3 regions of the Pseudomonas sp. FW306-02-D09B genome follow, and region 3 is predicted to be linked to each of the others. Evidence: predicted binding sites of a transcription regulator. Region 3 holds the regulator's gene; each other region holds the start of a gene.
What was found. Region 3 encodes FliA, which starts transcription of late flagellar genes. Its sites were predicted from a motif close to CTAAAGTTTNNNNNNNNNNNGCCGNTAA; they were not measured.
Positions count from the first base shown of each region.

Region 1: the regulator FliA is predicted to act here: its motif matches at 7,589-7,616, upstream of motA (flagellar motor stator protein MotA).
Region 2: the regulator FliA is predicted to act here: its motif matches at 6,992-7,019, upstream of AC3WK5_RS18605 (methyl-accepting chemotaxis protein).

Region 1 is NZ_JBYSXY010000002.1:214,103-224,608, reverse strand. It holds gene tsaE (tRNA (adenosine(37)-N6)-threonylcarbamoyltransferase complex ATPase subunit type 1 TsaE) at 1-362, opposite strand, end outside; gene AC3WK5_RS05255 (NAD(P)H-hydrate dehydratase) at 350-1,849, opposite strand; gene queG (tRNA epoxyqueuosine(34) reductase QueG) at 1,913-2,977, shown strand; gene AC3WK5_RS05245 (trimeric intracellular cation channel family protein) at 2,989-3,600, opposite strand; gene orn (oligoribonuclease) at 3,839-4,381, opposite strand; gene rsgA (small ribosomal subunit biogenesis GTPase RsgA) at 4,489-5,520, shown strand; gene motB (flagellar motor protein MotB) at 5,619-6,665, opposite strand; gene motA (flagellar motor stator protein MotA) at 6,669-7,520, opposite strand; gene AC3WK5_RS05220 (HDOD domain-containing protein) at 7,687-9,225, shown strand; gene rhdA (thiosulfate sulfurtransferase) at 9,269-10,093, shown strand; gene asd (archaetidylserine decarboxylase) at 10,103-10,506, shown strand, end outside.
Region 2 is NZ_JBYSXY010000011.1:37,781-48,286, reverse strand. It holds gene AC3WK5_RS18645 (YbjQ family protein) at 1-284, opposite strand, end outside; gene AC3WK5_RS18640 (hypothetical protein) at 401-595, shown strand; gene AC3WK5_RS18635 (SDR family oxidoreductase) at 629-1,618, opposite strand; gene AC3WK5_RS18630 (LysR family transcriptional regulator) at 1,713-2,618, shown strand; gene AC3WK5_RS18625 (DUF4337 domain-containing protein) at 2,685-3,263, shown strand; gene AC3WK5_RS18620 (hypothetical protein) at 3,414-3,749, opposite strand; gene osmE (osmotically-inducible lipoprotein OsmE) at 4,059-4,424, shown strand; gene AC3WK5_RS18610 (hypothetical protein) at 4,655-5,041, shown strand; gene AC3WK5_RS18605 (methyl-accepting chemotaxis protein) at 5,396-6,961, opposite strand; gene phaR (polyhydroxyalkanoate synthesis repressor PhaR) at 7,501-8,034, shown strand; gene phaP (TIGR01841 family phasin) at 8,070-8,633, opposite strand; gene AC3WK5_RS18590 (DUF3141 domain-containing protein) at 8,886-10,506, shown strand, end outside.
Region 3 is NZ_JBYSXY010000012.1:104,099-114,604, forward strand. It holds gene flhB (flagellar biosynthesis protein FlhB) at 1-694, shown strand, start outside; gene AC3WK5_RS19905 (DUF3077 domain-containing protein) at 1,376-1,672, opposite strand; gene flhA (flagellar biosynthesis protein FlhA) at 2,074-4,203, shown strand; gene flhF (flagellar biosynthesis GTPase FlhF) at 4,215-5,546, shown strand; gene fleN (flagellar synthesis regulator FleN) at 5,661-6,491, shown strand; gene fliA (RNA polymerase sigma factor FliA) at 6,488-7,228, shown strand; gene AC3WK5_RS19930 (chemotaxis response regulator CheY) at 7,395-7,766, shown strand; gene AC3WK5_RS19935 (protein phosphatase CheZ) at 7,798-8,586, shown strand; gene AC3WK5_RS19940 (chemotaxis protein CheA) at 8,625-10,506, shown strand, end outside.

The sequences.
Region 1 (10,506 bases), on a different contig from region 3:
TCGGGCTTTGGCAAAAAGCCTGCACCCTTCTGGGGCCACTCGATCAGACACAGTGCATCGTCTTCGAGGTAGTCACGAATGCCAAGAAACTCCAGCTCCTCCGGATCGACCAGTCGATACAGGTCAAAATGGAAGGCGCGAATGTCGCCGATCTCGTAGGGCTCAACCAAGGTAAAGGTCGGACTTTTTACTGCGCCAACATGCCCCAAACCGCGAATAATGCCCCGCGACAGGGTGGTTTTACCCGCCCCAAGGTCACCGTCCAGAAAGATGATGCCGTGCCCTTTGGTCACTTGAGCGATACGGTTGCCCAACGCGACCATGGCGTCTTCATTGGCCAGATACAGGGTTACTTCAGACACGGTGCTTGCTCCTCCAGCAACTGACGAATGGCGGGAATCAGATCACTGGCCGCCAGCCCACGGCCCGTTTTACCTTCACGCTCGCCGGCGTTGGCGTGCAGCCAGACCGCCAGGCAAGCTGCATCGAATGCATTCATGCCCTGGGCCAGCAAGGCGCCGACCAGTCCGGCCAGCACATCCCCCAGACCCGCGGCAGCCATGGCCGGGTGGCCTTGATGACACAGCGCCAAACGACCATCGGGACTGGCAATCAGGCTGCCGGCCCCTTTGAGAATGACGGTGGTTGTGTATTTTTTGCTCAATGCATGGGCCGCGGCGGGGCGATCGGCTTGAACCTCGGCCGTGGAAATCCCCAATAACCGCGCCGCTTCCCCCGGATGCGGAGTGATCACGCAATCCTTTGGCAGGCGCACATCACCCCGGCTCAGCAAATTCAGCGCATCGGCGTCCCAGACCTGCGGTAACGGGGCGTTGGCCGCTGCCGACAACAAACTGCGACCCCACGCGCCCTTGCCGAGCCCCGGTCCGACCACCAGCACACTGGCCTGGCCGAGCGGGTCCATCAGTTGGTTGGCCGAGTGAACGCCCAGCACCATGACTTCGGGCACCCGCGCCAATGCGGCCGGTACATGTTCACTGCGGGTCGCCAGAGACACCATGCCCGCGCCGCTGCGCAGGGCACTTTGGGCGCTCAAGAGAATGGCGCCGCCGAAACCCCGATCGCCACCGATCAGCAGGACGTGACCGAATCGGCCTTTGTGAGCGCTCGGTGCCCGAGCTGCCAGCCGCGGCAGGTTGTCTGGATTCAGGTGATAAGCACTGACGGTGCTTTCAGCAACGATCTGCGTGTCGGCTTGCAGATCGTTGAACTGCAACTCCCCCACCTGATCCGCCGCATCGCCGGTGAACAGCCCAAGCTTGAGGCCGATGTACGTCACGGTGAGGTCGGCCTGAACCGCAACCCCGAGGACTCGCCCGGTATCGGCGCACAGACCGGACGGGATATCCACCGCCGCAACGGGCAGGCCACAGGCATTGATCGCCTCGATCGCAGCAACATAGGGTTCGCGCACCTCACCGCTCAGGCCGGTGCCCAGCAGCGCATCCAGCACCACCCCACGCAGTTCGATGGCAGGTGACCAGGCCTCGACGACAACCCCGGCGGCCAGCGCTTCGGCATATGCCAGCGCGGCATCGCCCTGCAAGCGCGACGGTTCAACCACCGCCAGCACTCGCACCTGCCAACCGGCACGCAACGCCAGTACCGCCACCAGATAACCGTCCCCGGCGTTATTGCCGTGGCCCGCCAACACACTGAGCTCAGTGGCCGTCGGCCAGTGCCGGACCAACGCTCGCCATGTGGCACGAGCCGCCCGATGCATCAGTTCGAAGCCCGTTGTCCCGGCCGCAATCAGCCGCGCGTCGAGCGCACGGACCTGTGCGGCGCTGTACAGTGCGTCGGGTAAATGGTGTTTTGTCTGCGGCATGCGTCTTCAAGCTCCGATGTCTGGCAGAATTATACGCACCTCAGCTCCGGTTTCCCCTGCCTCATGCCTGCAATTACCACAGATCTTCCTGCTCTCGCCCAATCGATCAAGGACTGGGGCCGCGAGTTGGGCTTTCAACAAGTCGGCATCAGTGGTCTGGACCTGGCTGAGCATGAACAACACCTGGAGCGCTGGCTCGAAGCCGGCTACCACGGCGAAATGGATTACATGGGCGCCCACGGCAGCAAACGCTCACACCCGGAAGAACTGGTGCCGGGCACATTGCGGGTGGTTTCACTGCGCATGGACTACCTGCCGGGCGACACTGAAATGGCCAAGCGCCTGGGCCAACCGGAAAAAGCCTACGTCTCGCGCTATGCCTTGGGCCGCGACTATCACAAGCTGATCCGCAAACGCGTGCAGCAACTGGCCGAGAAGATTCAGCAGGTCATCGGCCCTTTCGGCTACAGGGCTTTCGTCGACAGCGCCCCGGTGCTGGAAAAAGCCATCGCCGAACAGGCCGGTCTCGGCTGGATCGGCAAAAACACCTTGGTACTGAACCGCAAGGCCGGCAGTTACTTCTTTTTGAGCGAGCTGTTCGTCGACCTGCCGCTGCCGGTCGACCCACCTCACAGCACCGAGCACTGCGGACGCTGCACGGCGTGCCTGGACATCTGCCCGACCAAGGCCTTCGTCGGCCCCTATGTGTTGGACGCCCGCCGCTGCATTTCGTACCTGACCATCGAGCTGAAAACGGCGATCCCCGAAGATTTGCGACCACTGATCGGCAATCGGGTGTTCGGTTGCGATGATTGCCAGATCGTTTGTCCGTGGAACCGCTTCGCCCGTCCGTCCGGCGAAAGCGACTTCAAACCGCGACACAACCTCGACAACGCCGAGTTGGCCGAACTGTTCATGTGGGATGAAGAGAAATTCCTGAGCAGCACCGAAGGCTCACCGCTGCGCCGCGCCGGTTATGAGCGCTGGCTGCGTAACCTGGCCGTCGGACTTGGCAATGCGCCTTCAACGATTCCGGTGCTGGAAGCCCTGAAGGCGCGGGCCGATTACCCATCGGAGTTGGTACGCGAGCATGTGCAATGGGCGCTGAAACAACACGGACTCGCGTAGGAGCTCTGGTGTCAGGCTTCGTCGTTGTAGACGAACTTGGGCATTTCCCAGTGGAAACGAATCGCCAGCAAGCGCAGCAGGAAGCCGCCAAACAAGGTGATCAGAATCGCCTGTTCGTCGGGTAATTGCAGGTAAAGGCAGAGCATGTAGCACCAGGCGGCAGCGAACGAGACGCTGGCGTAGAGCTCGCGACGGAAGATCAGCGGGATGTCGTTGCAGAAGATGTCGCGCAGGATGCCGCCGAACACTCCGGTGATCACCCCGCTGACCGACGCCACCAACATGCCGTGGCCCGTTTCCAGCGCAATCATGCAGCCGATCAGGGTAAACGCCACCAACCCTACGGCGTCGAGTACCAGGAACAGCGAGCGCAGATGGCGCATCCAGCGTGCGGTAAAGACCGTGAGCATTGCCGCAGCCGAGGTCAACACCAGGTATTCCGGGTGTTTGACCCAGGTCAGCGGATAGTGCCCGAGCAGCACGTCACGCACCGAACCACCGCCCAGCGCCGTCACGCAGGCGATCAGCACCACGCCAAACCAGTCCATGCCACGCCGACCGGCAGACAACGCCCCAGTCATGGCTTCAGCGGTAATGGCAATCAGGTAGAGCATCAGCAACATGGCGGCGGTCCTTACGAGAAGGCGCGCAGTCTACTCAGATCGTCGGGGCACCAAAAGAGGGCGCAGGAGCATTCACCTACAACCTGTGGCGAGGGGGCTTGCCCCCGTTGGGCGGCGAAGCAGCCCCAAAACCTGCGATCGCATTTCATCAGGCATATCGCATTGGCTGATTTCACGACTGCTCCGCAGCCGAACGGGGGCTAGCCCCCTCGCCACACTAGCCCTCAATACTTGGGTATCAGAACTTGATGAAATGCGTGCGGTAGTGCTGCAACTCGGCGATCGACTCGCGGATATCGTCCAGCGCCAGGTGCGTGCTGCCCTTCTTGAAGCTGTCGCGTACGTCCGGAGCCCAGCGTGCGGCCAGCTCCTTCAAGGTCGAGACGTCGAGGTTGCGGTAGTGGAAGTAGCTTTCCAGCGCCTTCATGTGCGTATAGAGGAAGCGCCGGTCCTGGCAAATGCTGTTGCCGCAGATCGGCGACGTGCCCTTCGGCACCCACTTTTCCAGGAAGGCGATGGTCTGGGCTTCCGCTTCAGCCATACTGATGCGGCTGTCGCGTACCCGCTGGGTCAGGCCGGAGCCACCGTGTTGACGGGTGTTCCACTCGTCCATGCCCGCCAGGATCTCGTCGCTGTGGTGAATGGCGATCACCGGGCCTTCGGCCAAGGTGTTGAGATTGCTGTCGGTGACAATGGTGGCCATCTCGATGATGACATCGGTGTCAGGGTTCAGACCGGTCATTTCCAGATCGATCCAAATCAGGTTCTGCGGGTTTTGCATGTGTCGGCTCCTCGGCGTAGGCATGCAGTTTAGCCTAGAGGACTCTCGGGGCGTGCTAAACTCGCGGCCGTTTTACCTAATCGCTGCATTATCCACACGGAACACCCATGGCCAAACGCCAACTCAATCGTCGTCAAAACTGGCGCATCGAAAAGATTCAAGGTGAGCGCGCTGCACGCGCCGCCAAACGCGAATCCTCCGCCGTCGAAGCGCTCGAGGGCGGCGACCTTGGCCCCGAGCAGACGGGCCTGGTGATCGCTCACTTCGGCGTTCAGGTCGAGGTCGAAGCCCGCGACGGCGAACTGGCCGGCCAGGTGTTCCGCTGCCATTTGCGGGCCAACCTGCCTGCGCTGGTGACCGGCGACCAGGTGGTCTGGCGCGCCGGCAACCAGGGCATCGGCGTGATCGTCGCGCAATTGCCGCGCAAAACCGAGCTTTGCCGTCCCGACAGTCGTGGCCAGCTCAAGCCGGTCGCAGCCAACGTCGACATGATCGTGATCGTCTTCGCCCCGCTCCCCGAACCTCATGCCAACCTGATCGACCGCTACCTGGTCGCTGCCGAACACGCCGGTATTCGCCCGCTGCTGTTGCTCAATAAGTTCGACCTGATCGACGAGCAGAATGCCCCGGCGCTGAATGCCTTGCTGGCGGTCTACCGCACGCTGGGTTACCCGGTGCTGGAAGTCTCGGCGCACCATGGCAATGGCATGGAGCAGTTGCAGGAACAACTGGACGGGCGCATCAGTGTGTTCGTTGGTCAGTCCGGCGTCGGCAAGTCCTCGCTGGTCAACAGCCTGCTGCCGGAAGTCGAAACCCGTGTCGGCCCGCTGTCCGAGCTGTCCGGCCAGGGCACCCACACCACCACCACCGCGCGATTGTTCCACTTCCCCGGCGGCGGTGAGCTGATCGACTCCCCGGGTATTCGGGAATTCGGCCTGGGCCACGTCAGCCGTGCCGACGTAGAAGCCGGTTTCATCGAGTTCAACGACCTGATCGGCACCTGCCGCTTCCGCGACTGCAAGCACGACCGCGAACCCGGTTGCGCCCTGCTCAAGGCACTGGAAGAAGGTCGCGTGCAACAGCAGCGCATGAATAGCTACCGCTCGATCATCGCCAGCCTGCCGGAAACCAGCTATTAACCAGAGCGCTCAGCAACCCCGACACTGAAGGCTGCTGACCGCCCACTGGCGCACCGACAGACAATAAAAAGCCGCGATCATCGCGGCTTTTTATTGGGTCACTGCTTGGGTGGCCCGGCCGGTTTGGCCGGGTCGCCGGCTTTCGGTGCCGGAGCGTCGAACAGGTTCAAGCGTTCCCGAAGCTCGTGTGCCGGCAAGGGTTCCTTGTCCGCCGGCAAGGCGTTCGGATCGGCAGGGACGGCAGGCACTTCACCCGGAGCGCCCTGCCCCGGTGTCGGTGTTGGTGCCGGTTCCGCGCCTTGTTCACCCTCGATGGCGCGCTGGGCCTTCTTGGTCAGCACGACGATGTCGATGCGGCGGTTGACCGGATTGAGCGGATTTTTGCGATCGAACAACGTCGACGAAGCGTAACCCACCACCCGCGCCACTTGCTGTTCCGGATAGCTGCCCGCGACCAGCGCCCGGCGAGCGGCGTTGGCACGGTTGGCCGAAAGCTCCCAGTTGCCGAACTCACCGGTGCCCGCATAAGGCTTGGCGTCGGTGTGACCACCGATGCTGATCTTGTTCGGCACCGCTTTGATGGTGTCAGCCATGGCCAGCAGAATGTCTTCGAAGTATGGTTTCAAGCGCGCACTGCCGGAGTCGAACATCGGCCGATTTTCGGAATCGATGATCTGGATGCGCAAGCCATCCGGGGTGATTTCGAAAAGAATCTGATCCTTGAACTTCTGCAACTGCGGGTTTTCTTCGACCTTGTTCTGCAGCTCTTGCAGCAACAGTTCCAGACGCTCGTGCTCGACCTGTTCGGCCATGCCTTCGACCTGCTCGGTATCGACGGTGACCTTGTCCGGTTGCGGCTGCGACTTGACCTCGGGGTTGAGAGTCTTGTCCGGCGCCAGCACCGGCGTGCCGCCCAGGTCGATAATGAACGGCGTACCGCTTTCAGAGAAGCCGATCGGGTCCTTGAAGTAACCGGCAATGGCGATCTTCTGTTCCGGTGTGGCGGTGGATAGCAGCCACAGCACCAGGAAGAACGCCATCATTGCCGTCGCGAAGTCAGCAAAGGCGATTTTCCACGCGCCCCCGTGATGCCCGCCAGCAATGCGCTTGACGCGCTTGATGATTATCGGCTGATTATTTTCCATGACTTAACGACCGCGAACCGCTTGTTCCAGCTCAGCGAAGCTCGGACGGTGTGCCGGGTACAGAACCTTGCGCCCGAACTCCACCGCCAGCGATGGCGGCATGCCGGAAGCCGAAGCCACCAGCGAAGCCTTGATGGCTTCGTAGATGTTCAGCTCTTCCTTGGCATCGTGAGCCAGGGAGTGCGCCAGCGGGCCAAAGAAACCGTAGGCCGCGAGAATACCGAAGAAGGTACCGACCAGTGCGGCACCTACGTGCAGACCGATGGACTTCTGATCGCCCTCACCCAGCGAGGCCATGGTCACCACGATACCGAGTACCGCCGCAACGATACCGAAGCCGGGCATGGCATCGGCGATACCGTTGACCGCGTGGGATGGGTGCTCGAGGTCTTCTTTGAGGCTGTACAACTCCATGTCGAACAGGCCTTCAAGCTCGTGCGGCGCCATGTTGCCGGACGACATGATGCGCAAGTAATCGCAGATGAACGCGGTCATGCGGTCGTCTTTGAGAACCGCCGGGTACTTGGCAAAAATCGGGCTGGCAGCGGCGTCTTCAATATCGCCTTCAATGGCCATCATGCCTTCGCGACGGCTCTTGTTGAGTATCTCGTAGATCAGGCCCAGCACCTCCAGGTAGAAGGTGTGATTGAAACGCGAACTGAACATGCCCAAGGATTTCTTGAGCACGTGCATCGTCATGTGACCGGGGTTGGCCTGAAGGAATGCACCCAGCGCCGCACCGCCGATGATCATCACCTCGAAAGGCTGAATCAGGGCGGCAATCTTGCCGTGGGAAAGCACGTATCCGCCGAGCACGCTCGCGAATACGACGATGATGCCGATAATTTTAGCCATAGGTAGAAGGTACTTACTTAAGTCGGGTTCAAGGTCATATTCGGAAGTTAAAAAATCTCTTCTTCTACTTATCGGCAAAACTGCGCCAGACTATAGCCAGTTAAGGCGAAAAGCTAATTTGGCCCGCTCCGGGCGTGTTTAATGCAGACGATGATCGCGCCCAACCATGGCTAATGAAACGACCGTTCCAACTGCTGGACCGACCACACTCGAAGGCTGGGTCAAGCTGCTCGATGGCGTAACCTTGCCCGTGCCGCGAGCCAGCCATGATCGCGTCTGCAAGGCTATCGCCGACAATCGCAGCTCGTTGCGCGATATTGCCGAACTGATGCAAGGCAGCCCGGCCCTGGCCCTCAGCGTCATCCGCGAAGCCAATCGCCACACCCACGGCAGCATGAGCGAGCCCAGCGAGAACCTGGAAGTGGCGATCAACCGCCTCGGTCTCAAGCGCACAGAAGAACTGCTCGCGCGCCTGCCTGCCCTGCCCGAGAACGAAATCCCGCCGGCCCTGCGCCAACTTCAATTGATCAGCCTGCACGCGACCCAGCAGGCCAACGGTTTTTTTGCCAGTCGCCTGGCGCGGCTCTGGCAGGACATCCACTGGGGTAGCCTGCTGTTCCTCTCGCCGTTCTGGCCACTGGCCCTGACCTTCCCGCAACTGCTGGAAGACTGGGAACTGCGGGTCCTGCACAAGCGCGAGCCAGCACGCAAGGTCGAAAAAGAATTGTTCGGCGTACGCCTGCTGGAACTCGGCCAGGCACTGGTGGAAGTCTGGCGCCTGCCCATCTGGGTAGGACAAGGCTATCGATTGCTGCTGGATGAACAACGCGAGCTGGCGAAAGTCGTGCATATCGCCCGCGACGCCGAGCACCCGTTGCGCCAGCAAAACCGCCTTGATGACGACCCGACGCTGCGCCGCTGGCTCAACCAACCGGCCAACACGGTGTTGCTGGCCAACGGTCTGGCGTTATCGGCACAGCAAGCCTGGAGCAGCCCTCACTGCCTGCGCTGGCAGTTGCTGACCAGCCTCTACCTGCAAATGCCGATGGACGAGGTCCAGCAGCAACTGCACCAGCAAGCCGCACTCAGCGCCCGCAACCATGCCATGCCGGACCTTTGGCATCCCGCCGGGGCATTGCTCTGGCCGTGGGACGAGCGACGCCTTCATCGCGGCCAGCTTCCGGCGCCAGCCCCCACCGCCGAAGACCTGACAAAGTGGCGCAAGCAATGCGCAGAACTGCTGGCGGAGCCGAGCCGCTTTACCAATGCCATGCACCTGACCACCTTCGCCCGGGACGCGCTGGTTGCCTGCGGCATGCGTCGGGTGATGATTCTGATGGCTGATCGCACGCACAGCCAATTGCGCGTGCACCAGATTCACGGCCTGCCTAAAGAAGCCGCGATGCTGAACTTTGTGGTCAGCCAGAGCACCGTGCTGCAACGCTTGCTCTCGCAACAGGCTCAGGTGCGGCTGACGCCAGTCAACAACGCACAGTTTTCAGCCTTGCTGCCTGCCAGCCTGCGCGCACTGTTCGGTGGCGAGCACCTGCTGCTGCGTTCACTGGTCAACAATGGCCGGGTGATCATGCTGGTCGTGGCGGACCAGGGCGGCGGTCCATTTTCGGAAATCACCGTGCAAGCCTTCGGCAAAACCGCACAGTGCATCGAAAAAGCCCTGCACAGCTTTAGCCACCGCGGCCAATAGCCGTTGCGCTACAATCCTTCCCTTTGTGCTCTGGAGACCTCACATGTCTGACTTCTCTGGCTTGTCGCTGGTCATCGAGCCGAGCGACCTGCTCGCCCGTCTCGATGCTCGCGAACTGATCCTGGTCGACCTGACCAGCAGCGCCCGCTACGCCGAAGGCCATATTCCCGGCGCGCGCTTCGTCGACCCCAAACGGACTCAACTGGGTCATCCGCCGGCACCGGGCCTGCTGCCGCCACAGGCTGCACTTGAAGCCCTGTTCGGCGAACTGGGGCATAACCCGGACGCGGTCTACGTGGTCTACGACGATGAAGGCGGCGGTTGGGCCGGACGCTTCATCTGGTTGCTGGATGTCATCGGCCACAGCAACTACCACTATGTGGACGGCGGCCTGCTGGCCTGGCTGGCGGAAGGCTTGCCGGTTTCAACCGAGGTTCCAGCGGCTGTCGGCGGCCCGGTTGCACTGACCTTGCACGACGAGCCCACCGCTACCCGCGAATACCTGCAAAGCCGTCTTGGCGCCGCCGACCTGGCAATCTGGGACGCACGCGGGCCGCTGGAATATTCCGGCGAGAAAGTCCTCGCCGCCAAGGGCGGACACATCCCCGGCGCAGTCAATTTCGAATGGACCGCCGGCATGGACAAGACCCGCAACTTGCGCATCCGCACCGATATGCCGCAGATCCTTGAACAGCTCGGGATCAGCAAAGACAAAGAAGTGATTACCCACTGCCAGACCCACCATCGCTCTGGCTTCACCTATCTGGTGGCCAAGGCGCTCGGTTATCCGCGGGTCAAAGGCTACGCCGGCTCCTGGGGCGAATGGGGCAACCACCCCGACACGCCTGTTGAGATTCAAGGTTCTTAAGGACAGTTAATGAAAAAGCGTTTGTTTATCCTCAGCCAGTACCTGCTGCCTCATCACCTGCTCTCGCGTCTGGCCGGCTGCATTGCCGAATGCCGCGTGCGCTGGTTCAAGAATGCCTTCACCGCCTGGTTCGCCAAGCGTTATCAGGTGGACATGTCGCAAGCGCTGGTCGAGGACCTGACCGCTTACGAACACTTCAACGCGTTCTTCACCCGCGCACTGAAAGATGGCGCCCGCCCGCTGGACCAGACCCCGGGCGCAATCCTCAGCCCGGCTGACGGTGCCGTCAGCCAGCTCGGCCCGATCGAGCATGGTCGAGTGTTCCAGGCCAAGGGCCACAGTTTCAGCGTGCTGGAATTGCTCGGCGGTGATACGGCAAACGCTGCGCCGTTCATGGGCGGCGATTTCGCCAC
Region 2 (10,506 bases), on a different contig from region 3:
ACCAGCATGCTGCCCCTGCCCGAGGGCATACTGATCTCGAAGTCCACCCCGACCACCGCATCAGCCCGAAGACTCTGCGCACGCTCCTTGAGCTCATCCGTTGCCTGGGCTCGCGCCTCCTTCAACGCCCTTTCCAACGTCTGGGAACGCCCGCCGAAGAAATCCCGCATTCCGGCGAACATATCCCGCACAACGTTGATGCCCTGCACGGATTCGGCGCTGACAATGTCCAGGTAGGCTGCGATCTGACGGCCTTCGATGGATTGAGTGGTGGTTATGATCACGTGGCATTCCTTTATTGACTGAGTGTCAGCCATGCTGCTGGCTGAAGCTGGAGAGACATACATACTAAGGACTAAGTTCATCCCGCGGTTTTGATGTTGGGTGCACAGGAGGTCGTATGACGGTATTTTTGCTGCTGTACCTATGCACTGACGCCTCCCGCACTGACTGCCAGGTGATACCCGTGGAACACTGGGTACACGCTGATGCTTACAAACAATGCATGGCAGCAGCCAAAAAGCTGACGATCGATCTCACCGCCAAGAATCGAAAGAGCAATTACTTTGTCTGCGAAACTCAAGTCGGTCAGTGACCGCCAATGAAGACACCTGTTAGTGTTCTTGCATCAGGAAAAAGTCGCCAAGCCGTCTCGACGGATACACCCCATGCCCAGCAACGCCGCTTCGACAGCCTCATCCAACGGCGTATGCGGCTCGCGACCCAGCACCTCGATCAATCGCGCATTGTCCATTTGCACTGGCGTGCGCCACAAATAACGCATTTCCAGCATTTCACGGAAGGTCACGACAAAAGGCGAAGCCAGTGTCAGCAACCACCACGGGAACGCTGTCACACGCGGCTCCATGCCTGCGTGCCGATAAACAACACGCTGGATAGCACGGCTCATTCGAGTACCGTCGGTATCCAGATGACCAGCCATATGAAATCTTTCGAAGGCTTGGAGAGTGGTGCGGCGCTCCAGCAACTCGACCATGGTCCGCGCAACGTCAGGCAGATAGGCCCACTGGTGAGCAACGCCCTGCTCACCTGGATAACTCACTGCTTTGACGGGTATCCCCGGCTTGATCAAGCCGAGGGAAAACCAGTTGCTAGCGGCTCGCGGCCCGAAAAAATCTCCGGCGCGAACGATCAACGCACGAGCACCATTGTCAGCAGCCTTGCGCAAGCGCTGCTCCATCTCCACCCGAATAGCGCCTTTTCGGGTAAGCGGCTGCTGCGGTGAGCTTTCATGCAATACCGGAAAAGCATCAGGGCCAAAGTTATAAACCGTGCCGGGCAGCACAATGGTTGCACCCTCGATCACGGCCGCAGCGATGGTGTTGTCGAGCATCGGCAACACCAGCTCCGGCCATCGACGATAGCCCGGCGGATTGACCGCATGCACAATCACCGAGCAGCCTTTCGCGGCCTCGATAACCTCCTGCCGATTCAGCGCATCACCGCGTAACCACGTGATGTCCGCTTGTTGATCGACAGCTTTTTCGAGATGACGTGTTAGCGCGCACACCTCCCAACCGGCGTCTTTCAATTGACGCGCCACTTCCCCGCCAATCCCTCCTGTCGCTCCCAGTACCAGCACTTTATTGCCGTTCATGCCTGACACCTCAAGGTTATAGAGGGCTTGATCCTGAGCGAATGGACGCTATAGATAAATTGCAGAAGATCAGCGTGACGCTATACATTTATGCATGGCATCGAATATTGGTTGGGAGCTCTATCGATCCTTCCTGGGCGTACTCAATGAAGGATCGCTGTCGGGCGCGGCGCGCTTGCTCGGCATCACACAGCCAACGGTCGGCCGGCACATCGCCGCGCTCGAAAAAGCGCTGGATGTCGTTTTGTTTACACGATCACAAACAGGGCTGATGCCCACCGAAGTGGCACTGACCCTGCGCGCCCACGCACAAACCATGGAAAGTACAGCGGCCTCGATTGAGCGAGCCGCCTCAAGTCAAGGCGCGGCTGTACACGGGATTGTCCGTATTTCAGCCAGCGACGTGATTGGCGTCGAAGTATTGCCGCCCATCATCACCCGGCTTCGCCAACAACACCCGGCGTTGAAAGTAGAACTCGTACTGACTAATCGTGTGGTCGATCTCTTGCAGCTCGAAGCCGACATCGCCGTGCGCATGATGCGCCCCCGTCAAGAGCAGCTGGTGGCGCGTCGGATCGGTAAAATCGAACTTGGGCTACATGCGCGTGCCGAGTACTTGAACCAACATGGCATGCCGCGCGACCTCAACGAACTGGCCGGCCATTCGATCATCGGCTACGACCAGCCGAACGCCTTTATCCGCAATATCACCAAGTCCATCAAAGGCATTGACCGCCAGCTCTTCTCACTGAGCAGCGACAGCGATCTGGCGCAGCTGGCATTGATACGCGCGGGGGCCGGCATCGGCTTCTGCCAGGTTCCGCTGGCCAAGCGTGATGCAGCATTGCAACGCGTGCTGTCGACGACGTTTTCGCTGGGACTGGACACCTGGGTCACCATGCATGAAGACTTGCGCAATAGCCCGCGATGCCGCGCGACCTTCGACGCGCTGGTTGAAGGGTTGCAGCAGTATGCAAGTCCGGATGGGCAGGATGATTGAGATAGCGCCTTAGGCATCCACTCCAGTTACAATTTGATACCTATTCACTCCTGCAGACTCACAGCCATGACTGAAGACTTCGAAGTCCCCAGCCCCCACGAAAAGCATCTGGAACACGCGACCGAACACGCCCAGGCCCGTGGGGACAGTTTCGCCAGCAAGATAGCGGTGATGACGGCGATCATGGCAACCATCGGCGCCATGCTCAGCTATCAGGCGGGCTCCACGGAAAGCGAAGCGGCCATGGACAAGAACAACGCCGCCATCAAGAAAACCGAAGCCTCCAACGAGTGGAATTACTACCAGGCGAAATCCAGCCGACAAAACCTCTCTGAACTGGCGATACACATCCCCGGCCTCGATGCTGCGCACTACACCGCCGAAGCGCAACGCTACAAAACCGAAAAAGAAGAAGTGCGCAAGAAAGCGGAAGCCCTCGAAGCAGAAGCTCGCGAGTGGGATGAAAAATCAGAATTGGTATTGCACCAGCATCACCGTTGGGCACAGGCAATGACGGCGATTCAGATTGCCATTTCGCTGGCAGCGATCACTTTGTTGACGCGTAAGGAGTGGCTGAAACGGGTCGCGTACAGTGCCGCTGGCATTAGCGTCGTGCTGGGTTCGCTGGCGTGGTTGCATCTATGAGTTTATTGAGGGGGACGACATCAGGTCATCCCCCTTCGACCCGGCTTTTTGGCAAGCAGGCAATCAATAAACAATCGTGACCAGAACAGACAGCCAAAGCAGTGGTGCGCGCATCCGGCATCATTCCAACGTCAATTCATCAGGCAGGAATTACAAACAGTCGTGCACCGACTTCATCAGAGCGCGGGATTTGGCCCACGGCGGGCCTTGATACAGCGATACGCGGCTCCCATTCTTGTACTTCACGATATCCAGCGTCTCATCGGCCGTCACAACGCTCGGCGCAGTAATCCGGTAGCCGTTTGAAATCGAGGTCTGGGTGGTTTTAGGAATCTCGCGCTGCCAGGCCGGCAGAACGCACTGGGCGTAATCCTTGGGAACCTTGGCAGTGATCTCGCTGACATTTGGTTCTCCCGGAACCAAGGAGGCCGGCAAAGAGCACCCCGCCAACGCTGCAACAGCAAGCGCACCTATCAAAATTCGCATAATTATTCTCTGCAATAAAATGTGGCAAATGTAACGCGAGGCCGGGTAGACATCCAGCGTAATTAAGGGAACGCACTGTTGCATTATTGAGAACAAACCTATCGAAAAGGAACGTCTTCAAGCGTTTCTGAAAATCGCTCTGCTTCTTTTCGCAAACCCCGCCACGCGTGGGTTTCCTGTTATCTGCCCTTCCCTTGCACGCCAATGCCTCAGCCTTGAGGATATTTGGCGTACACCACCGAACTCGACTTTACTTTTATTGATGCACCCAAGAGTTTCTTCACAACACTCACTTTCGGGAGCCCAGTCATGAACACCCGTCTATTCGCACTGGTCGTCGTGCTGTCCGCGGTGGCTGGATGCAGCTCCGAGACATCGGTCTATCGAGAGCAACCGCTGGTCGCAAAAGTAGAAATGGGCATGAGCAAGGATCAAGTCCAGCAAATCGGCGGCAAGCCTTTATCAATCAGTGATCGCACCGTCGAGCCCGGCACCTGTTTTGACTACATGCTCACGCAAGCCGGCCAAAAGCACACGTTCAATGTCAGTTTTGATGGTCGAGGCAAAGTCGACCACAAGAGCTTTATGACGTGTGCGGAATGGAGTCATATGCAGCAAAAGGCCAGAGAGCCATCTGGCAGTACGGGCGGCGGGATGGGTGGTGGCGGTTATTAGCCTATGACAGCCCTGCCCTCACGGTCTTCTATCTCCCTCTCCGACATCAGTTCAACAGTATTTCGTCGCAGAGTCGTTGACGCGCCCCTTTTTGGGGCGTGGAATATTCTGGATCTGTTGACGTTTGGTGGCGAACCGGGTTGCGATGCCCTACATCAAATGGGCCGCCGCAGCGGTCATCACAAAACATCAATAGCCCCTGATGCAACAGATGTCGGGAGGATTTCCACATGGCTAAAATCAATGTTCTAGCTGGTGATTTTCTTCATGGAGTGGGGGCGTACGACTCCGGTGTGGTCAGTATCGAGACAGCGCTCTATCCGTGGCCAGGTATCAGTGTCCCGGTTACCGATATCAAACACATTAACGTCATAAACCAAACTCCGATCGCACTGACACAACGCTGTGCCGGTATGGGCTTGGCCGCTGCGATGGCTATTGCCCCCACCTGGTCCGTGACAGACACCGCCATGACCCGGGCTGATGCAGACGTGACGTTCTGGATTGAGCTCAGGGATGGCAGGAAAATGCTCTGCCTGACAGATATCGACACCTATCGACATCTGGAAGCGGGATGCTCGCACCCCATCTCGGGACTCGACCAAGAGGAGAGATGACAATGGCCGACGGCAGCCTGATCAACACCGCAGTGACCGCAGCCACCGTGCCGATCAGGCCAGTCGCAACGGCAACCGGATACCAAAAAGTTTCACGGGTCATCCTGCCGGCCGTGTTTTGATTCATTTTCTACCCCATCAGTTAAGCCGTATCACCCCCGTAGCAGCTGGCGAAGCCTGCTGCTACGGGTCATGCATCGTGCCCTGAATCTATTAACTGACCAACATTGGTCAATGGGCTGCTTTTGTTAACTGTACTATCCAAACGCATCTGCCCTGCGCGTCTTGTACCACGCCAACCCCACCTGCTTCAGGATCAGCGTGGCACTGTTGCCATATACGCAGAGAATCAGGTTATCGATTGAACCGCTCGACCAGTGAGTACTGAGTGGCCGCCGTTTTAGTCAGCTCGTTGCTGAGCTCTGCCGAGTGATGGGCTTGCTCTGAAGTCTGATCTGCCAGGTGCGCAATGGTGCTGATATTGCGGCTGATTTCCTCGGCAACGGCGGTTTGCTCTTCGGTAGCGGCCGCAATCTGAGTGGTCATGTCGGTGATATTGGCTACTGCTTCGCTGATACCCACCAACGCCTTGTCTGCTTCAAGTACCCACGCCACGCCCTCTTCGGCCTGACGATGACCACTTTCCATGGTCTGCACAGCGTTATTGGAGGACGCCTGGAGCTTGGTGATCAGGCCGTGGATCTGTGTCGTCGACTCAGACGTGCGCTGCGCCAGCTGACGAACCTCGTCAGCCACCACGGCGAAGCCTCGACCCATATCGCCAGCACGTGCCGCTTCGATCGCGGCATTCAGGGCCAGCAGGTTCGTTTGATCGGCAATGCCCTTGATCACGTCGACGACTGTGCCGATTTCATTGCTGTCCTTGGCCAACTGCGCCACCGTTTGCCCGGTTTCACCGACCACCGCGGAAAGACGCTCGATGGCTTCTCGGGTGTCTCTGGCCACATCGCGTCCGCGCCCGGTCAGCTGGTTAGCCTCCTGGGTGGCGTCAGCGGTGCGCTGGACATGGCTCGCGACTTCCTGCGTAGTCGCCGCCATTTGATTGACCGCCGCGGACACTTGCTCGGTTTCGACACGCTGGCGATCAAGACCTTGTGAGCTATCGGACGCCAGAACGTTGGACCTTCCGGCAAGCCCACTGAGTTGCTCAGCAGTGTCTTGAAGGCGCGTCAGGCAGGTTTTCAGCCGTGCAGTCTGACTAACAAAAGCCGTTTCCAAACGTGCTTGAGGCCCGCGCTCATCGCTGTACATCTGAGCGATGAGTTGATCGGACGTGGACGGTTCAGCCATCCGCAACAGACGCAAAGTGCTTTGCTTTTGCCAGCGGGACGTCATCAGGCCGAATGGAACCGAGACGCCTGCCGCGACGACAAAAGCCAGCGTGGAATCGAGGAACATCCCCCCCAAAGTGCCCACCAGCCCCATAACCAGATACGGCAGGCAATCCTGGAGGACAGGTTGCCACTTGTCTCGAGTGGGAATGGCCGGCTTTCCCTGACTGATGCGCTTGTAGAGGGCTTCGGCGCGGCGGATCTGTTCGGCGGTAGGTTTGACCCGGACCGACTCAAAACCAACCACTTGGCTGCCTTCAAAAATCGGTGTGACGTAAGCGTTGACCCAGTAGTGATCGCCATTCCTGGAGCGGTTCTTGACGATCCCCATCCAGGGATTGCCTTGCTTGAGAGCGCCCCACATATGGGCAAAAACGGCGGGTGGCACATCAGGATGGCGAACGATGTTTTGAGGGGCGCCAATCAGATCGGCCCGGTCGAAACCACTGATCTCGACGAAGGCGTCATTGCAGTAAGTGATGACGCCTCGGGCATCGGTTGTCGAGATCAGTTTTTGTTGAGGTGCAAGCGCGATTTCACGTTGTGTAACGGGTTGGTTGTTTCTCATTCCTACTGCTCCCTGTGTCCTGTAAAAGTGCCATCGGCAGGCACCAGGAAAAGGTTAGCCGTATTTTTCAAAAACTCTTTTAATAACAATGAGTTGCATTACTCAAACTCCATTAAATTGGATCCAAAAGCGTGCCGCTATATCATTGAATACCCTGGATAAATAGCGTTTCAAACAGGCTGGAGACTTTCATGGACGACCTGAAAGCTCGCATCATTTCCATACATGCGGAATGAGATATCAGGCCTGCCCACCGAATATTTGCGAAGGCCATCTCTATCGATTGGCATCAGGTCAACCAACGGCGGCCGGAATGGAATGCGCGTTGGAGCAAGACGATCGAGCGGTAGGCCTCTTCGGTTAACGCCTGCAAAAAAAAAGCACAAGCAAAAGACCCGTAGCGTGGATCGCACTCAAAAGATGAAACAAGTCCTTACTCTGAACACCCAGTGCGTGCCGCGTGGGGCGACGCATTGGAGTGGCAGTGGTCAGAGTAGGATAAGATGCCCGTAAATCAGGCTCGCCATGAGTAGCCCCGCATGACAGATAACAGTCGGAACACCACCCGTCTGATCAAGAAGTACCCGAATCGCCGTCTATATGACACGCACACCAGCAGTCATTTGACCCTTGCGGATATACGCCAGTTGGTCGTCGATAAAATCCCGTTCGAGGTGGTCGACGCCAAGACCGGCGAGGATCTGACCCGAAGTATTTTGCTGCAGGTCATTCTGGAAGCCGAAAGTGGCGGTGAGCCGATATTCTCCAGTGAGATGCTCATGGGGATTATCCAGTTCTACGGTCCCTACCAGAGTGTCCTCGGCAGCTACCTGGATAAAAGCATCCAGACGGTCATCGACATCCAGTCCCAGACCGGAGCTCAGTCCTCTGAAGCCTGGAGTGAGTTCATGCACCAGCAAGCACCGGTCATGCAGGATTTGATGCGCCAGTATGTAGACCAGTCGAAAGCCCTCTACCTGAACACTCAGAACCTCTTCGGCCTGTTCGGCGGCATGCCACCAGGCAAGCCGGGTGCCGGTGGCAGGACGAAAAAAAATGGCGATGGGGAGTAAACCCATCGCCATCCGTTCAACCGCTCTAATGTGACTTACTTGTTGCCACTTGTAGCCTTGGCACCTGGAGCGGCTTTGCCGGCTGCTGCGGTCGCTGCCTCAAAACCGCTCTGGGCAACGTCAGCAGCCTGTTTTACGGCTTTCTGTGCGCTTTCAAAAACGGTACCGGCATTCGCCAGCGACGACTTGAATGCGGCCACAACAGGCTCGGAGCCAGCCGGTGCATTCTTGCTGATCACGTCAACGAACTCTTGCACCTGCTGGGTGCCCGCCTCGACCTGACGCGAGGCCAGCTTGGTGATTTCCGAGTGAGTGCCGACAATCAACGCTTGCACCTGGCGATTGAACTCAGCCAGGCGTTCGGCTTGTACATTTGGCTGGGTGAAAGAAGCCTGGAGCTCAGCGAACCCTTGTGGATCACGGACTGCCAGCAGCTTGCGAAAGACTTCGAACTGCTCCTCGGTGGAGGCCTGCAGTGTCTTGAACTGCAATTGGCTGAGCTGTTCAACACTGGAGAAGATTTTGCCGCTGATTTGCTGCAGGAGGTCTAGGTTGGCTTTCTGAGCGTCTTGCAATTTTTCCGAGTTGAAAAAAGACATGCTTGAATCTCCTGATTCTGAAAGGCCGGCATAGGCCTGAGGACGCGATAGCGATCCTGCCGGTCATCGCGCTAGATTTAATATTGCAGCGCACAATTTTTTTTGGCAATGGTTTTTTTGTGCAGCGCACAAAAGTTTTTCCACCACGGCTGGTATTCGCTATAGACTCCTGACATCAAGCGGACAGCCTGGGCCTCATTCATCAATGAGCCGCAGACCGCTGCTTCGCATGCATAACCTCAGGAGATCACCATGGGCCAGGAAGACATTATTGCATCGCAATATAAAAAACCCTTCTCTCAACGCGGCCTGTTCGAACACCTGAGTCATCTGCAGCGCCTCAATACGCTGAACATCCTTGATGCTTTGCGCCAGCGCCAGGAAAAAACCCTCGCGCCGCTGAAGCAGGGTCAACTCAGACAACCTACGCCTGCTGAATGGCAGGAATATGTCACCGACCTTGGCCAACGCTGCCTGCTGTTCTGGGACACCCTGCGCCAGCGCGGCGACAATACGCTGGCCCATGAACGCGCCGGGTATCCGCTGCTGCTCAAGTTCGATCATGAAACCCTGATCGCAGGCGCCGACCTCCCGCGCCCGGTCAACTATTCACTGCTGCGAATCCTCCTGGGTCCCGAGCAAAAAATCGACGGCAATGGCCAGCCGGTGATCATCATTGACCCGCGCGGCGGCCATGGTTCGGGAATCGGCGGTTTCAAACAGGATTCGGTATTAGGCGAAAGCCTCAGAGCCGGCCACCCCACTTATTTCATCTCTTTCAGCCACTCACCACAGCCTGGGCAAACCCTGGCCGATATCGTCGAAGCCCAGGCCCGGTTCATCGAGGTCGTCAGCACCCTTCACCCGGCCAACAGCAAGCCGATCATTATCGGCAACTGCCAGGCCGGCTGGGCCTTAATGGGATTGGCGGCAACACGGCCGGAACTGCCGGGATTGATCATTATCAATGGTGCCCCCTTGTCGTACTGGGCCGGTGTCAATGGACGCAATCCGATGCGTTACACCGGTGGCCTGCTGGGTGGTGGCTGGATGGCTCGCCTGGGCAGCGACTTGGGCAATAACCGTTTCGACGGCACCTGGCTGGTCAGCAATTTCGAAAACCTGGACCCGGCCAACACCTATTGGGGCAAGTACTACCAGTTGTTCAGCCAGATCGACAGTGAGGCTGCGCGCTTTCTCGACTTCGAACGCTGGTGGGGCAGCCCGACCCTGCTCAACGGCGAAGAGATCGAGATGATTGTCGATGACCTTTTCATCGGCAACCAGTTGTCCGGCGGCCTTGGCCGCAAGAGCTCCGGTATCGACCTGAAACGGATCGAAGTACCGGTGGTGGTGTTCTGCTCCTACGGAGACAACATCACCCCTCCCCAGCAAGCGTTGAACTGGATCGCCGATGTCTATCCCAGCGATCTCGCCTTGCATGATGCAGGGCGTACCATCGTCTACCTGCGACACGCCAGCATCGGCCATCTGGGCATCTTTGTTTCCGGCAAGGTGGCGCGGCGTGAACACCGTGAATTGCTTGGTGCAGTCGAAGCCATCAATGCGCTGCCGGCAGGGCTATACGAAATGCTGATCGACGATCTGCCGGCCCCCTCAGGCAGCGGTGACGTGCAATACAGCGTGAGTTTCGAATCAAGGCGAATCGCTGATATCCATGATGACGTCGAGCCAGCCCGTGATGACGATCGCGAATTCTCTCTGGTGGAGCATGCTTCTAAAATCAACAGCGAGTTTTACGACGGGTTCATACGCCCGTGGCTGCGTCAAGTCGTCAACGAGCCCATTGCCGAACTGATACGCAGGACGCACCCCTTCCATCAGCAGCAATTACTATGGAGCAGCCTGAATC
Region 3 (10,506 bases):
GGCTCTGGCAAAATTCCTGCTGGTGCTGTTCGTCGCGCTGAGCGTGCTGCGCTCGGACATCGACGATTTGTTGCGAATCGCCCATGAGCCGCTGGAGCAGGCGATTATTCACAGTGTGCAACTGGTGGGCTGGAGCACCTTGTGGATGGCGTGCGGGTTGATTCTGATCGCGGCGGTCGATGTGCCGGTTCAGCTTTACCAGAGTCACAAAAAACTGCTGATGACCAAGCAGGAAGTGCGTGACGAGCACAAGGATCAGGAAGGTCGCCCAGAGGTCAAACAGCGGATTCGCCAGTTGCAGCGCGAGATGTCCCAGCGGCGGATGATGGCGGCCATTCCTGAGGCCGATGTGGTCATTACCAACCCGACCCACTACGCGGTGGCGCTCAAGTACGATCCGGAGAAGGGTGGGGCGCCGATGCTGGTGGCCAAGGGCAGCGACTTCCTGGCGCTGAAGATCCGCGAAATCGCGGTGGCTAATGAGGTCTTGCTGCTTGAGTCGCCGGCTCTGGCGCGTTCGATTTACTATTCCACCGAGCTTGATCAGGAAATTCCTGGTGGGCTCTATTTGGCGGTTGCTCAGGTGTTGGCTTACGTTTATCAGATCCGTCAGTACCGTGCGGGCAAGGGTAAGCGTCCGGATCCGCTTAAGGATGAATTGCCGATTCCTCCGGATCTGCGGCGGGATTCCTGACCGGCTTACGCTGATCAAAATTGTGCGGGTTGGCCTGCCTGCGATGGCGGCCTGACGGCCGACCCGTCTCTTTCAGATATACCCCCATCCTCTGTAGGAGCTGAGCTTGCTCGCGATGGCGGCCTGACAGCCGGCCCGTCTCTTTCAGATATACCCCCATCCTCTGTAGGAGCTGAGCTTGCTCGCGATGACGGCCTGACAGCCGACCCGTCTCTTTCAGATATACCCCCATCCCCTGTGGGAGCCGGGCTTGCCCGCGATGGCGGCCTGACAGCCGACCAATCTCTTGCAGGTGTACATATCCATTTCTGCGGTAACGGCGGCATAGGGTTTCGCCCTTACGGCGCCTCACTTTTCCAAACGACGAAAAGTAAGCAAAAGTCTTCGCCCCAAGCGTACGGCACCTCGCCTAGGCTCGGCGTCCCCTCGTTCCGGCATTCATCAGGGGGCATCGCCTACGGTCTGCTTCGCGACGACCTCCTCTCGATGTGTTCGACTGCGTCGAACGGCGCTGCGCGCCCACCCCCTGATGAACACCTCCACTCGGCCTCCCGAAGGGGCGGGTGGATCAAGATCAAAAGCCACAGCACGGCGGCCTACCGGCCGGCCTGAGTGGTTGGGGCGTGAACGGCTTTAGATCGTTTCCGCGCAGGAGCGTGGGAGCGATTCGCGGTGGGTGAGTTAATGTTCGGCTTTTTGATGGTTGTTCGATGCGGATATGACTTTCACCGCGTTATCGATGACGGCTTTGCTCATCTCCTGCAAGTAGTGAGAGGCCCAGGCATAGCGGTCGGTTTTGCGCTCCATCGCTGCATCTTCGGCCAGCATCCTGGAGAGGTGGAGCAGGTCGGATACGTGGGGCAAGGCTTCGTGGATCGAGACGCCACTGTTGACGCGGAACGAGGCTTGATCGTTGTGGATGGAGAAGGGGGTGAGGCCGGCGGTTTTTAAATCGTGGAGGTGCGAAGATTTGTTCATGGCGAGGTTCTCGTTTACTGGTTAGAGCGGCCTCGTTTACTCAATCGGGTTTCCAGGCCCGGTCGCTGATTCGGCAGTGACCACCAAAGACTAGCGATGCCACTTCCGAGGGGCAACCTTGAAAGCCTGTCGGACAAATCCCGGTGTTTTCCAGATTTGTGGCTGAATTCTTGGGATGGGCGTTGAATATCCGGTCTCTTCGCGGGCAAGTCTTGCTCCTACGGATGTGAGTGATCTGTAGGAGCAAGGCTTGCCCGCGATGGCGTCTCTCCGATCGCTGAAAAACTCCCGATAAACCCCGCTGTTTCAAGCTCCCCGCAAAAGTTGGAAGGCTTCTTGCAATAGCCGGCCTGCGCCCGCTTCAGGCGTCAAAAGTTTGCTTCAAGGAACGGGGAATACCGGTGGATCGCTCTCAGTTAATCAACAGTGCCCGCAGCAACCTGGCAGACCTCAGTCGAGGCAATCTGGGTGTGCCGCTGTTGCTGTTGGTCATGCTGGCGATGATGATGTTGCCGGTCCCGCCGTTCCTGCTCGACGTGTTCTTCACCTTCAACATTGCGCTGTCGATTGTCGTGCTGCTGGTCTGCGTCTACGCCTTGCGGCCGCTGGATTTCGCGGTGTTTCCGACCATTCTGCTGGTCGCCACGTTGTTGCGACTGGCATTGAACGTGGCCTCGACCCGGGTGGTGATGCTCCACGGTCAGGACGGCCATGCCGCCGCCGGCAAGGTGATTCAGGCCTTCGGCGAGGTGGTGATTGGCGGTAACTACGTGGTCGGTATCGTGGTCTTCGCGATTTTGATGATCATCAACTTCGTCGTGGTGACCAAAGGTGCCGGGCGGATTTCCGAGGTCAGTGCGCGGTTTACCCTTGATGCGATGCCGGGCAAGCAGATGGCCATTGACGCCGACCTGAACGCCGGCCTGATCGACCAGCCAGCAGCCAAGCTGCGCCGTATGGAAGTGGCCCAGGAGGCCGAGTTCTACGGTTCGATGGACGGTGCCAGCAAGTTCGTCCGCGGTGACGCCATCGCCGGTCTGCTGATTCTGTTTATCAACCTGATTGGCGGTATGGCGGTCGGGATCTTCCAGCACGGCATGAGCTTCGGCGATGCCGGCAAGGTCTACGCATTGTTGACCATCGGTGACGGTTTGGTGGCGCAATTGCCATCACTGCTGCTGTCCACCGCGGCGGCGATCATGGTGACCCGTGCATCCGGTTCGGAAGACATGGGCAAGCAGATCAATCGGCAGATGTTCGCGTCGCCCAAGGCGCTGGCGGTAGCTGCCGGTTTGATGGCAGTCATGGGCCTGGTGCCAGGCATGCCGCACTTCTCCTTTCTCAGCATGGCAGCCGTCGCAGCAGGCGGCGCGTATCTGTTCTGGAAAAAACACAACATCGTCAAGGTTCAGGCTCTGGAAGAGGTCAAGCGTCAGCAGGACCTGCTGCCGTCGCCCGCACGGGCCATGGAAACCAAAGAGCTGGGCTGGGATGACGTGACCCCGATCGACATGATTGGTCTGGAAGTCGGCTACCGGCTGATCCCGCTGGTGGATCGCAACCAGGGTGGTCAGTTGCTGGCGCGGATCAAGGGCGTGCGCAAGAAGCTTTCCCAAGATCTGGGCTTCCTGATGCCGACCGTGCACATTCGCGACAACCTCGATCTGGCGCCGAGTGCCTACCGCCTGACCCTGATGGGGGTGATCCTCGCGGAGGCGGAGATTTATCCGGATCGCGAACTGGCGATCAACCCCGGGCAGGTCTACGGCACGCTCAATGGCATCACCGCCAAAGATCCGGCCTTTGGTCTGGAAGCGGTCTGGATCGAAATCAGTCAGCGTCCGCAGGCACAATCCCTGGGGTACACCGTGGTCGATGCCAGTACGGTGGTGGCGACTCACCTCAACCAGATTTTGTACAAGCACTCCAGCGAGCTGATCGGCCACGAAGAAGTTCAGCAGCTCATGCAATTGCTGGCCAAAAGCTCGCCGAAACTGGCCGAGGAGCTGGTGCCGGGCGTCGTTTCGCTGTCGCAGTTGCTCAAAGTACTGCAGGCCTTGTTGGCCGAACAGGTTCCGGTTCGCGACATTCGCAGCATTGCCGAAGCCATCGCGAACAATGCCGCCAAGAGTCAAGATACTGCCGCTCTGGTGGCGGCCGTTCGCGTCGGCGTATCGCGCGCTATCGTCCAAAGCATTGTAGGCACTGAGTCCGAGCTGCCTGTGATCACCTTGGAACCAAGGTTGGAACAAATATTGCTCAATAGTCTTCAGAAGGCAGGACAAGGCTCGGAAGAGGGCGTTTTGCTGGAGCCAAGCATGGCAGAGAAGCTGCAACGTTCGTTGATCGACGCCGCGCAGCGTCAGGAAATGCAAGGTCAACCGGTGATTCTGCTGGTAGCAGGTCCGGTACGCGCGATGCTCTCGCGGTTCGGACGTTTGGCAGTACCGGGGTTGCATGTGTTGGCGTATCAGGAAATCCCTGACAACAAGCAAGTGACCATCGTTGCGACAGTAGGGCCCAACGGCTGAGGTAGTGGTTTATGCAAGTTAAGCGTTTTTTCGCCGCCGATATGCGTCAGGCCATGAAGCTGGTTCGCGATGAGCTGGGCGCTGATGCGGCCATTATCGGTAATCGCCGGATCGCCGGTGGTGTCGAGCTGACGGCTGCCCTGGATTACAAGCTGTCGGCGCTGGCCCCGCGTGTACCGAACATTGAACTCGAAGACGAGTTGCGCAAGACCCAGTCGCGGATCGTCACGGCTCAGGCTGAATTGAGCCTGCGTGGCGACGGCGAAGGTGATGCGAGCGCCAGCACCAATCGCCAGTTGTTTGCCGGCCTGCCGCTGACCGCTGCGGAACCGTTGATCGAGCCGACCTTTGCTGAGCGGCCGCGTCCTGCTTCAGCGCCTGTGCATTCTGCCGGGGTCGATCCGCGGGCTTTCGACTCGATGCGTTTCGAACTCAATGGCCTGCGTGAATTACTCGAAGTGCAGTTGGGTTCGCTGGCCTGGAACCAGCTGCAAGGCAGTCGCCCGCAGCAAGCCAACCTGTGGCGTCGCCTGCAACGCATTGGCCTGTCCGGTCCGTTGTCGCGCGATCTGCTGGAACTGATTACTGACATTGAAGAACCCCGCCAGGCCTGGCGCATGCTGTTGGCGCACCTGGCGCGGATGATCGTGACTCCCGAGATCGAACCACTGGAAGAAGGTGGCGTGATCGCCATGGTCGGCCCTGCCGGCATGGGCAAAACCACCACGCTGGCCAAGCTGGCCGCACGTTACGTGCTCAAGTACGGCGCGCAGAACATCGCGTTGGTGAGCATGGACAGCTTCCGCATTGGGGCTCAGGAACAGCTCAAGACTCTGGGGCGTATCCTCAATGTCTCGGTGACTCACGTCGACCCGGGCCAGTCCCTGGCGCAAGCCCTTGATCCGCTGTTGCGCAAGCGTGTGGTGTTGATCGACACCGCCGGCCTGCAGGCCAGTGATCCGGCGTTGCGCATGCAGCTGGAAAGCCTGGCCGGTCGCGGGATCAAGTCGAAGAATTATCTGGTGCTGGCCACTACCAGCCAAAAGCAGGTGCTGACTGCCGCTTATCACAGTTACAAGCGGTGCGGGCTAGCAGGCTGCATTCTGACTAAACTGGATGAAACAGCGAGCCTGGGCGAGGTGTTGAGCCTGGCAATCAGCCACGAATTACCTGTCGCTTATCTGACCGACGGGCCACGGATCCCGGATGATCTACATTTACCGCGCCGGCATCAGTTGGTCAGTCGCGCCGTTAGCGTGCAGATGCAGGAAGAACCCAGCGAAGAAGCCATGGCTGATATGTTCGCTGACCTCTACCACAGCCCGGCCAAGCGTGTCGGCTGAGGTAATAATGAATAGATTTGTATCTACATCGATGGCCTGCCATGCATTGTTCACAAGTGAGCGCGCAGCCAGTCATGTAGTCCGCGTCTAAGCAAGACAAGGTAAAGAACGAACATGGGCAGCATGCATCCCGTACAGGTGATCGCAGTGACCGGCGGCAAAGGTGGCGTCGGGAAGACTAATGTGTCAGTGAACTTGTCCCTGGCTCTTGCTGAGCTCGGCCGGCGCGTCATGCTGCTGGACGCCGATCTGGGGCTGGCGAACGTTGACGTCCTGCTGGGGCTTACGCCCAAGCGTACGCTGGCCGACGTCATCGAAGGCCGCTGTGAACTGCGCGATGTATTACTCCAGGGGCCGGGCGGAATTCGCATTGTTCCAGCAGCGTCCGGTACCCAGAGCATGGTTCATCTGAGTCCAGCCCAGCATGCTGGCCTGATTCAGGCATTCAGCGACATCGGCGATAACCTCGACGTATTGGTGATCGACACGGCGGCGGGCATTGGTGAGTCGGTCGTCAGTTTTGTTCGCGCAGCCCAGGAAGTATTGCTGGTGGTGTGCGATGAGCCGACGTCGATCACTGACGCCTACGCGCTGATCAAGCTGCTCAACCGCGATTACGGCATGAACCGCTTCCGCGTGCTGGCCAACATGGCGCAAAGCCCGCAGGAAGGGCGAAATCTGTTCGCCAAGTTGACCAAGGTCACGGATCGCTTCCTCGACGTCGCCTTACAATACGTCGGTGCGGTGCCTTACGACGAATGCGTGCGCAAGGCGGTGCAAAAGCAGCGCGCCGTGTATGAAGCGTTTCCTCGCTCCAAATGTGCACTGGCGTTCAAGGCCATCGCGCAGAAAGTCGATACCTGGCCGTTGCCCGCCAACCCGCGTGGGCACCTGGAGTTTTTCGTCGAGCGTCTGGTGCAGCAAACTGCGGGTCCGGTTCTATGACAGCCAGCGGTTACAACCTGTACAAGAAGTCGGCGCGTGACGCGCAGTACGAACTGATCGAGCGTTACGCGCCACTGGTAAAACGTATTGCCTATCACCTGTTGGCGCGCTTGCCGGCCAGTGTTCAGGTCGAGGACCTGATCCAGGCAGGCATGATCGGTTTGCTTGAAGTGTCGACCAAATACGACGCGAGCAAAGGTGCGAGTTTCGAGACGTACGCGGGGATCCGTATCCGTGGTGCGATGCTCGATGAAGTCCGCAAGGGTGACTGGGCGCCACGCTCGGTACACCGCAATACCCGGATGGTGAGTGATGCGATTCGCTCAATTGAAGCTAAAACCGGGCGTGACGCTAAAGATCACGAGGTTGCGGCCGAACTCCAATTGAGTCTCGACGATTATTACGGGATTTTGAATGACACCTTGGGCAGTCGCCTGTTCAGCTTCGACGATCTGTTGCAGGACGGCGAGCATGAAGGGCTGCACGAGGATGGCGCGAGTGCTCATCTCGAACCGTCGCGCGACCTGGAAGATGAACGCTTCCAGGCTGCACTGGCGGATGCGATTGCCAATTTGCCGGAGCGTGAGCGACTGGTGTTGGCGCTGTACTACGACGAAGAGCTGAATCTCAAGGAAATCGGTGAGGTCCTGGGGGTCAGTGAATCGCGGGTCAGCCAGTTACACAGCCAGTGCGCGGCCCGTTTGCGGGGGCGTTTGGGGGAGTGGCGAGCGCGCTGACAGCAGTGTGGGGACACTGCGAACGAAACAGGCAGGGCGTAACGCTGTGCCGGTCTTCATCCGTTGTGCTCCAGACAGTCGTCGAGTGCTCTGCCGAATTGATTGAATGGCGTGTTCAGGTGCTGAACGCGTTTAAGACTGCTTGGAGGTCGAATTGGACAAGAACATGAAAATCCTCATCGTTGATGACTTCTCAACGATGCGGCGGATCATAAAAAACCTGTTGCGTGACCTTGGGTTCACCAACACGGTCGAGGCGGACGACGGTATTACCGCCATTCCCGTCCTCAACAGCGGGAGCATCGACTTTCTGGTAACGGACTGGAACATGCCTGGCATGACCGGTATCGATTTGCTGCGCCACGTGCGCGCCGATGAAAAGCTCAAGCACCTGCCGGTGCTGATGGTCACTGCCGAAGCCAAGCGCGAGCAGATCATCGAAGCCGCTCAAGCCGGTGTAAACGGCTATGTGGTCAAACCCTTCACGGCCCAGGCGTTGAAAGAGAAGATCGAAAAAATATTCGAACGCATCGGTTGATGCGCGGAGCCACTGCGCCACGGGGGGAGCTATGGAGCAAAGAGAATCTTCACAGGGCGATTTCGAATCGACCCTGAAAAAACACGCTCACGAACTGGTCGAAAGCCTTGAAAAGGGCAGGTTCGGTGACGCTGTGCAACTGATCCATGAGCTCAATCAGACCCGTGACCGCGGCCTGTACCGGGAGGTGGGCAAGCTCACTCGCGAGCTGCACAGCGCGATCGTCAATTTTCAGATTGACCCGAACATGCCGCAAGCCGAGGAAGTCTCACAGATCACGGACGCCACCGAGCGCCTGTCCTATGTGGTCAAGCTGACCGAAGCGGCCGCGAACCGGACCATGGATCTGGTCGAGAACAGTACTCCGCTGGTCAATGGCCTGAGCACTGACGCCCAGGCCTTGAGCGCCGACTGGGGGCGTTTCATGCGCCGCGAAGTCGGTGCCGAAGAGTTCCGCGAACTGGCCCGGCGTGTCGACGGTTTCCTGACGCGTAGTGTCGAGGAGAGCCAGGTCGTCTCGGGCAACCTCAACGATATTCTGCTGGCACAGGATTACCAGGATCTAACCGGTCAGGTGATCAAGCGCGTGACTCAACTGGTCACCGAAGTCGAAAGCAACCTGCTCAAGCTCGTGCTCATGGCCAGTCAGGTAGACCGCTTTGCGGGCATCGAACATGACCATGAAGCGATGCTGGCTGAAAAAGATCCGCAAAAACATCTCTCTCAGGGTGAAGGTCCGCAGATTCATGCCGATAAAAGAGAAGACGTTGTGTCCGGTCAGGACGATGTGGACGATTTGCTATCCAGTCTTGGATTTTAGGTTTTTTAGGTTTTTAGACCTTTAGGAGCACCCCCTTAATGAGCTTCGGCGCCGATGAAGAGATCCTTCAGGATTTCCTGGTTGAGGCCGGCGAGATTCTAGAGCAACTGTCCGAACAGCTGGTCGAGCTGGAAAGCCGACCAGATGATGCGGATTTGCTCAATGCAATTTTTCGCGGTTTTCACACTGTAAAAGGGGGCGCCGGCTTCCTCCAGCTCAACGAGCTGGTGGAGTGCTGTCACATCGCCGAGAACGTGTTCGACATCCTGCGCAAGGGTGAGCGTCGCGTCGACTCGGAACTGATGGACGTGGTTCTCGAAGCGCTGGACGCGGTGAACGGCATGTTCAGCGAAGTCCGCGAGCGTGCACCGATCACTGCAGCTACACCGGAACTGCTGGCGGCTCTGGCCCGTCTGGCCGAGCCTCAAACAGCCGATGTGGCGCAACCGGTTGCAGAGGTGGTTGAAGCACCTGCCGCTGAAAGCGAATCGGGCGACGTCACCGACAATGAATTCGAACTGCTGCTGGACTCGCTGAACGCGGTCAAGGCGCAAGCCGAGGCGGGGACGCCTGTCGCCCCGGCACCTGAAGTGGCTGCCGGCAGCGATGAAATTACCGATGCCGAGTTCGAGTCGTTGCTCGATCAATTGCACGGCAAGGGTCAGTTCGCTGTCGATGCGGTGGCAGCGCCAGCCGCACCGACTGCCCCGAAAGCGGCAGGCGACAGCTCCGACATTACCGACGACGAATTCGAAGCACTGCTCGATCAGTTGCATGGCAAAGGCAACTTCGCCGTTGATGCCCTGGAATCGGCAATTGCTGCCGTTCCGGCGCCTGCGGCACCTGTGGCTGCGGCCGCTGGCAGCGATTTGATCTCCGATCACGAGTTCGAATCGCTGCTCGACGAACTGCATGGCAAAGGCAAGTTCACGGAGGTCGGCACCGGTTCTGCTGCTTCTATGGCGACGCCAGTTGCCAAGGCTGCAGCGCCAGCACCTGTGGCTAAAGCGCCCGAGCCAAAAGCCGAAGCGCCTAAACCTGCTGCCGCTGCTGCACCGGCCCCAGCTCGCGCACCGGCCTCACCGCCACCGGAAAAACCGGCCAGTGAAGCCGAGACCACCGTGCGTGTGGATACCGCACGTCTCGACGAAATCATGAACATGGTCGGCGAACTGGTACTGGTGCGTAACCGTCTGGTTCGTCTGGGCCTCAACAGCGGCGACGAAGCCATGTCCAAGGCCGTGTCGAACCTCGACGTGGTCACGGCCGACTTGCAGACCGCGGTGATGAAGACCCGGATGCAGCCGATCAAGAAAGTCTTCGGGCGCTTCCCGCGGCTGGTTCGCGACCTCGCGCGCCAGTTGAAGAAAGAGATCAACCTGGAGCTGGTCGGCGAAGAAACCGACCTCGACAAGAACCTCGTCGAAGCCCTGGCCGACCCGCTGGTCCACTTGGTGCGTAACTCGGTCGACCACGGTATCGAAGAACCGGCTGATCGTGAGGCGATGGGCAAGCCTCGCAGCGGCAAAGTGATTCTGTCCGCAGAGCAGGAAGGCGATCACATCCTGCTGTCCATCTCTGATGATGGCAAGGGCATGGACGCTGATGTCTTGCGCAGTATTGCCGTTAAGAAAGGCTTGATGGACAAGGATGCGGCGGACCGTCTCAGTGAGTCCGACTGCTTCAACCTGATCTTCGCGCCGGGTTTCTCGACCAAAACCGAGATCTCCGACGTGTCCGGTCGTGGCGTGGGCATGGACGTGGTGAAAACCAAGATCGCCCAGCTCAACGGCACCATCAATATCTACTCGACCAAGGGCAAAGGCTCGAAGATCGTCATCAAGGTCCCGTTGACCCTGGCGATCATGCCAACGCTGATGGTCATGCTCGGCAACCAGGCCTTTGCTTTCCCGCTGGTCA